Linked DNA regions of Pontiella desulfatans. The protein of the gene in region 1 interacts with the protein of each later gene in a pairwise test. Links are inferred from orthologs where the notes say so. Each region holds a gene or a part of one and is shown in the gene's direction. Other genes may lie near its edges. The genes, in order: E9954_RS02465 and ftsW.

The links.
Region 2: the proteins of E9954_RS02465 (region 1) and ftsW interact in binary tests that used the Escherichia coli proteins (3 or more experiments, as listed by UniProt). The link is inferred for Pontiella desulfatans from one-to-one orthologs.

Annotation. Positions count from the first base shown.
Region 1 is NZ_CAAHFG010000001.1:653,333-656,555, forward strand. Bases 1-2,901 are described here. They hold E9954_RS02465 (peptidoglycan D,D-transpeptidase FtsI family protein), read left to right. Parts: upstream 1-491; coding sequence 492-2,312; downstream 2,313-2,901. Other genes in these bases: rsmH (16S rRNA (cytosine(1402)-N(4))-methyltransferase RsmH), read left to right, coding at 1-34; E9954_RS02460 (hypothetical protein), read left to right, coding at 36-404; E9954_RS02470 (UDP-N-acetylmuramoyl-L-alanyl-D-glutamate--2,6-diaminopimelate ligase), read left to right, coding at 2,309-2,901. Outside these bases: more of E9954_RS02470, read left to right, coding at 2,902-3,223. UniProt on the Escherichia coli protein: Essential cell division protein that catalyzes cross-linking of the peptidoglycan cell wall at the division septum. Required for localization of FtsN.
Region 2 is NZ_CAAHFG010000001.1:78,110-81,262, forward strand. Bases 25-2,855 are described here. They hold ftsW (putative lipid II flippase FtsW), read left to right. Parts: upstream 25-791; coding sequence 792-1,919; downstream 1,920-2,855. Other genes in these bases: E9954_RS00275 (LysM peptidoglycan-binding domain-containing protein), read left to right, coding at 25-691; E9954_RS00285 (class I SAM-dependent methyltransferase), read left to right, coding at 1,996-2,847. In the rest of the region: more of E9954_RS00275, read left to right, coding at 1-24; E9954_RS00290 (3-keto-disaccharide hydrolase), read right to left, coding at 2,979-3,153.

The DNA of each region.
Region 1 (3,223 bases):
GGCAAAGCTGCGCGCCGTGGAAGTGGGGGTATGAGATGGCAACGAAACGAAAAACCGTAAGAAAGAAAAAGCCAACCAAGAAGAACCAGGTGCAGGTTCCCTTCCCGGTGGTCCTGGCCAACGTGCTGGTCATGGTGGCCGTGCTTGGCCTGAGCTACATGTGGCTCTGTTCCCGTTGCGATGCCCTTGGCAAGGAGATCAAGAACAAGGAGCGCGAGTTGCGCTCCGCCAACAAACGGCTGACCCACGAGCAGGATCGTTGGTCGAGCATCACCTCCCCGGTCAACCTGGAGCGGGCCATCAAGAAATACCGGCTCAACATGACGATGCCGAAGGGCAACCAGGTGGTGAAGATTTCAAACTGGGATGGCCAGGCGGGAACGGCAAAGGTTGAGCATCGTTAGCGAGGCTTAAGGCCAGCAATCCGGTGCCCGTAACATTGCCTCGGCAGGTTGCGGGTTTTGGCTTGATGCAGAGTAGGAATCCAACGCATGGCGGAAGTCAGGTTCAAAGGGAGGATCGTGGTGCTCGCAACAGTTGTTCTGTTGGTGTTCACCGCCATTGGTTCGCGTTTGGCCATGCTCCATCTTCGGCCCGTCGATTGGGTGGTCAGGCCCATCATGGAGGCGCGTTCGTTCGAATCGAAGCCGGCGGCGAACCGCGGGCGCATCGTCGACCGAACCGGGCGGATCCTGGCCATGGACACGCCATCCTACCACGTGTGCATCGATCCCAAGTGGATATCCGAGCATGGCGATCCGGTGGCGGTTGCCCGCCATCTATCCGACGAATTCCGTCTTTCCGAGGCCGACCTTGCCGGGGATTTGGCGCAGACCCACCGTGAATACACCCGCATCAAGAAATATGTTTCCGGCCATCAAATCAAGCGCTTCAAGCGCATGAACATGGGCGTCGTCTACACGCCGGCGGAGCTGGTAGGCGGAGTTGAAACCAACATCTATCTCAAAGGCGTGTGGTTCGAGGAGGCGCCGATCCGGAAATATCCCAACGGGCCGCTGATGGCGCACGTGGTGGGCTTTTCCAATCTTGAAGGCATCGGCTCCGCCGGGGTCGAGCTGCGCATGAACGAATACCTTCGCGGCAAGGAGGGCTACCGCAAGGGGCAGGTCGATGGCAGCGGGCGCGAAATCTACCGGACGCGGGAAATGGATATCCCGCCCGAGGACGGCGCCACGGTTGAGCTCACGCTCGATAGCTGGCTCCAGTACCAGGTGGAGAAGATCATCGAAAAAACCTGCCACGACTTCAACGCCAAGGCGGTCTGGGCCATTGTCCAGCATGTGCGCACCGGCGAAATCCTGGCAATGGCCTCGTTCCCGACCTACGATCCGAACCGCTACTCCAAGGCACCCGAGGAATGGCGGCGCAACCGCGCCATCGGCTTCAACTATGAACCCGGATCCACCATGAAGGCCGCCGTCATCGCCGCCGCCCTCGACCACGACGTGGTCGACGAAGGCGACGTGTTCGATTGCGAAAAAGGCTACTGGGTCTATGGCGGCAAGGCGCTGCGCGACAGCCACGGCGAAGAAGACCTGACCGTCGCCGACATCGTCAAGGTTTCGAGCAACATCGGCACGGCCAAGATCGCTTTGGAGATGGGCAACCAAATGGTCTACGACAGCCTCCGGAAATTCCATTTCGGCGAGCGCCTGGACGTCGGCTTGCCCGGGGAGGAGGGCGGCATTTTCTACTCGCCCAAGCATTGGTCGAAGATCAGCATCACGCGCATCGGCATGGGGCACGAGATTGGTGTCACCGCCCTGCAGGTGCTTTCGATGATGAACGCGATCGCCTACAACGGCGTGCAGATGCAGCCCTACCTGGTGAAACGGGTGGTCACTCCCGACGGCACGGTGTTGCACGAAAACAAGCCCGAGGTGATCGGCCGCCCGTTGGACCCGCCGGCGGCAAGGCGCATGCAGCAATTGTTGGCGCGGGTCGTGATGGAAGAAGGCGGCACCGGCACCAAGGCGCAGGTCGAGGGCTACACCGTGGCCGGCAAGACCGGCACCGCCCAGAAGATCCGCCCGAAGGAGGAGGGCGGCGGATACTATTCCAAAAACTTCACCTCCTCGTTCGCCGGCTTCCTGCCGGTCGAGAATCCCGAGATCGGCATCATTGTGGTGGCCGACGATCCGGGGGAATACACGGATTCCGGCCGGAAGATCAATTATTACGGCGGCACGGTATGCGGCCCCGCCTTCCAGGAAATCGCCACGATGGCGGTGGAATACCTGCGCATTGCCCCCGGCGGCAACCGCGTCTATGTTGCGAGGCCACAAGAATGAAGCTGAACAAGCTGCTCGAAACCTTAACAACGCTCGACATCGCCGGGAAAACCGACGGGGGGATCGAGGGCATCGCCTACGACTCGCGGCTGGTCAAGCCCGGTTGGCTGTTCGTTGCCATATCCGGGCAGCGGGCGGACGGGGCCGACTTCATTACCGAGGCGCTCTCGAAAGGGGCGGTGGCCGTGGTTTCGGAAAACCCGCTCGAACTCGGTGCCGGTGCGGTGCACATCCAGGTGCCGCGCGCGCGCCGCGCTCTTGCCGAAATCGCCAACGCCTATTATGGCGACCTCTCCCGCAAGATGCACGTGGTGGGAATCACCGGCACCAACGGCAAGACCACCACGGCCTACATGATTCGCGATATCCTGCGCGACGGCGGCTTTTTGCCGGGATTGCTGGGCACCGTGGCCTACGAAATCGGCGAGCGCTCCATTCCCGCATCGCGCACAACGCCCGAATCGCCGGACATCCACTCCATGCTCCAGCAGATGAAGGAGGCCGGTTGCGACTCGGTCGTGATGGAGGTTTCTTCCCATGCGATTGCCCTGCAGCGCGTCCATGGCATCGATTTCAACACCAGCGTCTTCACCAACCTTACGCAAGACCACCTCGATTTCCACAAGGACATGGAGACCTACTTCAATGTGAAGGCGGAGTTGTTCCATCTCCTGGATAAGCGGCACGACCGCTCCGCCGTCATCAACCTGGACGATCCCTGGGGGCGCAAGCTCGTCGAGGAGCGCAAGCTGTTGGCCAATGTCGTCACCTATGGTTTCAACGAACGCGCCATGGTCTGCGCTTCCAATGTCCACCTCGATGCCAACGGAACCTCCTTCAAGGTCTACACGCCATGGGGCGAAGCCCGTGTCGGGTTGCAGCTGCTGGGCCGGTTCAATGTCCACAATGCG
Region 2 (3,153 bases), 580 kb from region 1 along the record:
CGTCGAACCGCAGCCTCCGGTTTCAACCAGCGGCTCCACCGAAATCTACATTGTCCAGAAGGGCGACATGCTTTCCCAATTGGCGATCGATTTCGATACCACGACGGCAACACTGGTGGAAATGAACGGCCTCTCCAATCCCGATGTGCTTTATGTTGGGCAGGAATTGGCGGTTCCGGCCGGTCGCGGCGCTTCCAAGGCAACCACTTCCAAATCCACCGGTTCCATCAAGAAGGGCGGAACCTACACCATCCAGAAGGGCGACACCCTTTCCGGAATCGCGCTCGCCGCCGGTGTGGGCATCAACGACCTCCGTTCGCTCAACAACATCAAGGGCGACAAGATCATGGCCGGCGACACGCTCGATATCCCGAGCTACGGTAAGGTGCCTTCCTCTAGCCGTACGTCCTCCTCCACGAAGAAGGCTGAACCGGCGCCGACCCCGGTGGAGCCTGCCCAGCCAGTGGTGGATGAAGCTCCGATGATGGCACCGCCGGTAACCACCTCGACGCCCGATGAGCCGATGTCGCTCGACGTGATCGAGGACAAGGTGCTTTATCCCGGCGAAACCCTCGACGATGTGGCCCGCCAGTATGGCGTGAGCAAAGGGGAGATCATGCGCCTGAACAACATCTCGAACGAATCTCAGGTACAGGAAGGCCAGCGCCTGCGTATTCCGATTGCGGAGTAGACTCATTTGACTTGCTTTACCACGGAGGCACGGAGACTCAGAGTTGATTCTGTAATCTCCGTGCCTCTGTGTCTCTGGGGGGAAAGAAGGGTGGAGAGCAATGCGTAGGACCATTTCGCTTTTCATAGCCATCGTATTGATTCTCGTCACCCTCGGCGTGCTGGTGCTGGCCAGTGCCAGCTCGGCAAAGTATGACGACGCCAGCTATTTTGTGAAACGCCAGCTCATCTGGCTGGCGTTTGCTTTTATTGCCGCGGCGGTTGCCGCTCGGTTCGACTACCGGGCATACCAGAAACTCGCCATTCCGATCGCGGCGTTTTCGGTTCTCCTGCTGATCCTCGTCCGCATTCCGGGCATCGGCAGCTACATCAACGGAAGCTGGCGCTGGATCCGCATCGGCCCCATCACGATCCAACCCTCCGAAATCTCGAAGGTGGCCGTCATCCTGCTCTTTTCCTGGTGGCTGGCGCGCAACCAGCGGCGGATCGACGAGCTGAAGCGCGGGATTGTTGTGCCTTTTGTCCTGCTGGGGTGCTTTGCGCTTCCCATCATTGTCGAGCCCGACTTCGGCACCACGATGCTCGTTTCGACGGTTGCGGTTTCCATGATGTTCCTAGGGGGGGTGAGCATTGCGCCTTTGCTGATTATCGGGGCCATCGGCCTGCTCGGGGTGGGGGTCCTGATTTTCCAGAACCCGGAACGCATGAGCCGCATCCTCGCCTTCCTCGATCCGCAGAAATATGAAAAAGACAAGGCCTGGCAGCTCATCAATTCGCTGCGCGCCTTTGCCGGCGGCGATGTTGGAGGGGTGGGTTTTGGCAACAGCATGCAGAAATACAACTACCTGCCCGAGGCGCACACCGACTTCATTTTCCCCATCATCGGGGAAGAGCTTGGGCTGGTCGCTTCGCTACTCGTTATCGTCATGTATGTAGTCCTGTTTGTGCTCGGCCTGCGCATTGCGCTCAATGCGCGCGATGACTTCGGGCGCCTGCTCGCCTTCGGGATCACCCTCATGATCACCATCCAGGCCCTGATCAACTTTGCCGTCGTAACCGGCTGCGTGCCCACCAAGGGGCTGGCCTTGCCCTTCATCAGCTATGGAGGATCCAGCCTCGTCATCTCCGGTGTAATGATCGGCATCCTCGTCAACGTCGCCCATTCCAGCATGAAGTCGCCCTCGAAATCATCCCGCAACCCCTTCAAAGACCGGGCAAGGAAAGTGTAGGGCGTGAAACGTGAGGCGTGAGCCATGATTCGGTTTCGCGACTCACTTTTCAATCGTCACGAATTAGGAATTTATTATGAACGATCAATATGAGCTGCTCGACAGCGGCAACGGAAAAAAACTCGAACGCTACGGCGACATTATCCTGGACCGCCCCTGCGCACAGGCGGTTTGGGCGCCGCGGAATCCCGGGTTGTGGGAAACCGCCACGGCCAGCTTCGACCGCGTCGGCGGGCTGAACTGGGAGGGCCGCAGCAAGGTGTCGAAAGCCTGGAACGTCGAGATTGCCGGGGTGGTGATGAAGCTTTCCGCCACCGACTTCGGGCATATTGGCGTCTTCCCCGAAACGCGCTCGCTCTGGCAGTGGATCCGCTCGGCGCTCAGGGAACAGGCGCAAACGAAGGGGAGGGAACTCAAGTTCCTGAATCTGTTTGCCTATTCCGGCGGCGCCACGCTCGCCGCCGCCCAGGCCGGGGCGCAGTGCTGCCACCTCGATGCCTCCAAGGGCATGGTCGAGTGGGCCCGCGAAAACGCCAAGCTCAACGGGTTGCAGGATGCCCCCATCCGCTGGATCGTCGACGACGTCATCAAGTTTCTCCGCCGGGAAGTGAAGCGCGGCAACCGCTATGACGGCATTTTGCTCGATCCTCCATCGTTCGGGCGCGGCAAGAAGGGCGAGCTCTACAAGATTGAAGACCAGCTGATGACCACGCTCGACCTCGTGCACGAGGTGCTTTCCGAAGATCCCGCCTTCGTCCTGCTCACCTCGCACACCCCCGGTTTCTCGCCCATTGTGCTGGGCAACCTCCTCCGCCAGTACCATCAATCCGGCACGTTCGAGTGCGGCGAAATGCTCCTCACCGGCAAGCCCGGCGTGAACGAACTCCCCAACGGAAACTGGGCCTGCTGGATCAACACTTTTTCGTAGTGTTCACGGATCTGCGCGCCCGTTTTTTCTACAAGGTGGATGTGGCGTTGAAGTAGATGCGTGATGATTGAGGCGTGACTAGGTTTTTTAAGCAAGCCTCATGTGTCACGCCTCACGTTTCACGAATCACGTTACAGTTCCGTGGCCCAGACGTTGCGGTAGACCACGGGGTTGCCGTGGGCCTGGAAGAAGACCGGGCCTTCGGCGAGTTGGGGTTTCTTGGCGCCGTTGCCGGTGCCGGTTAGCAGCTCGAAGTCGTCGTGGATCAGCACGCCGTTGTGGCGGACGGTGATCCGGGCGTTCTTC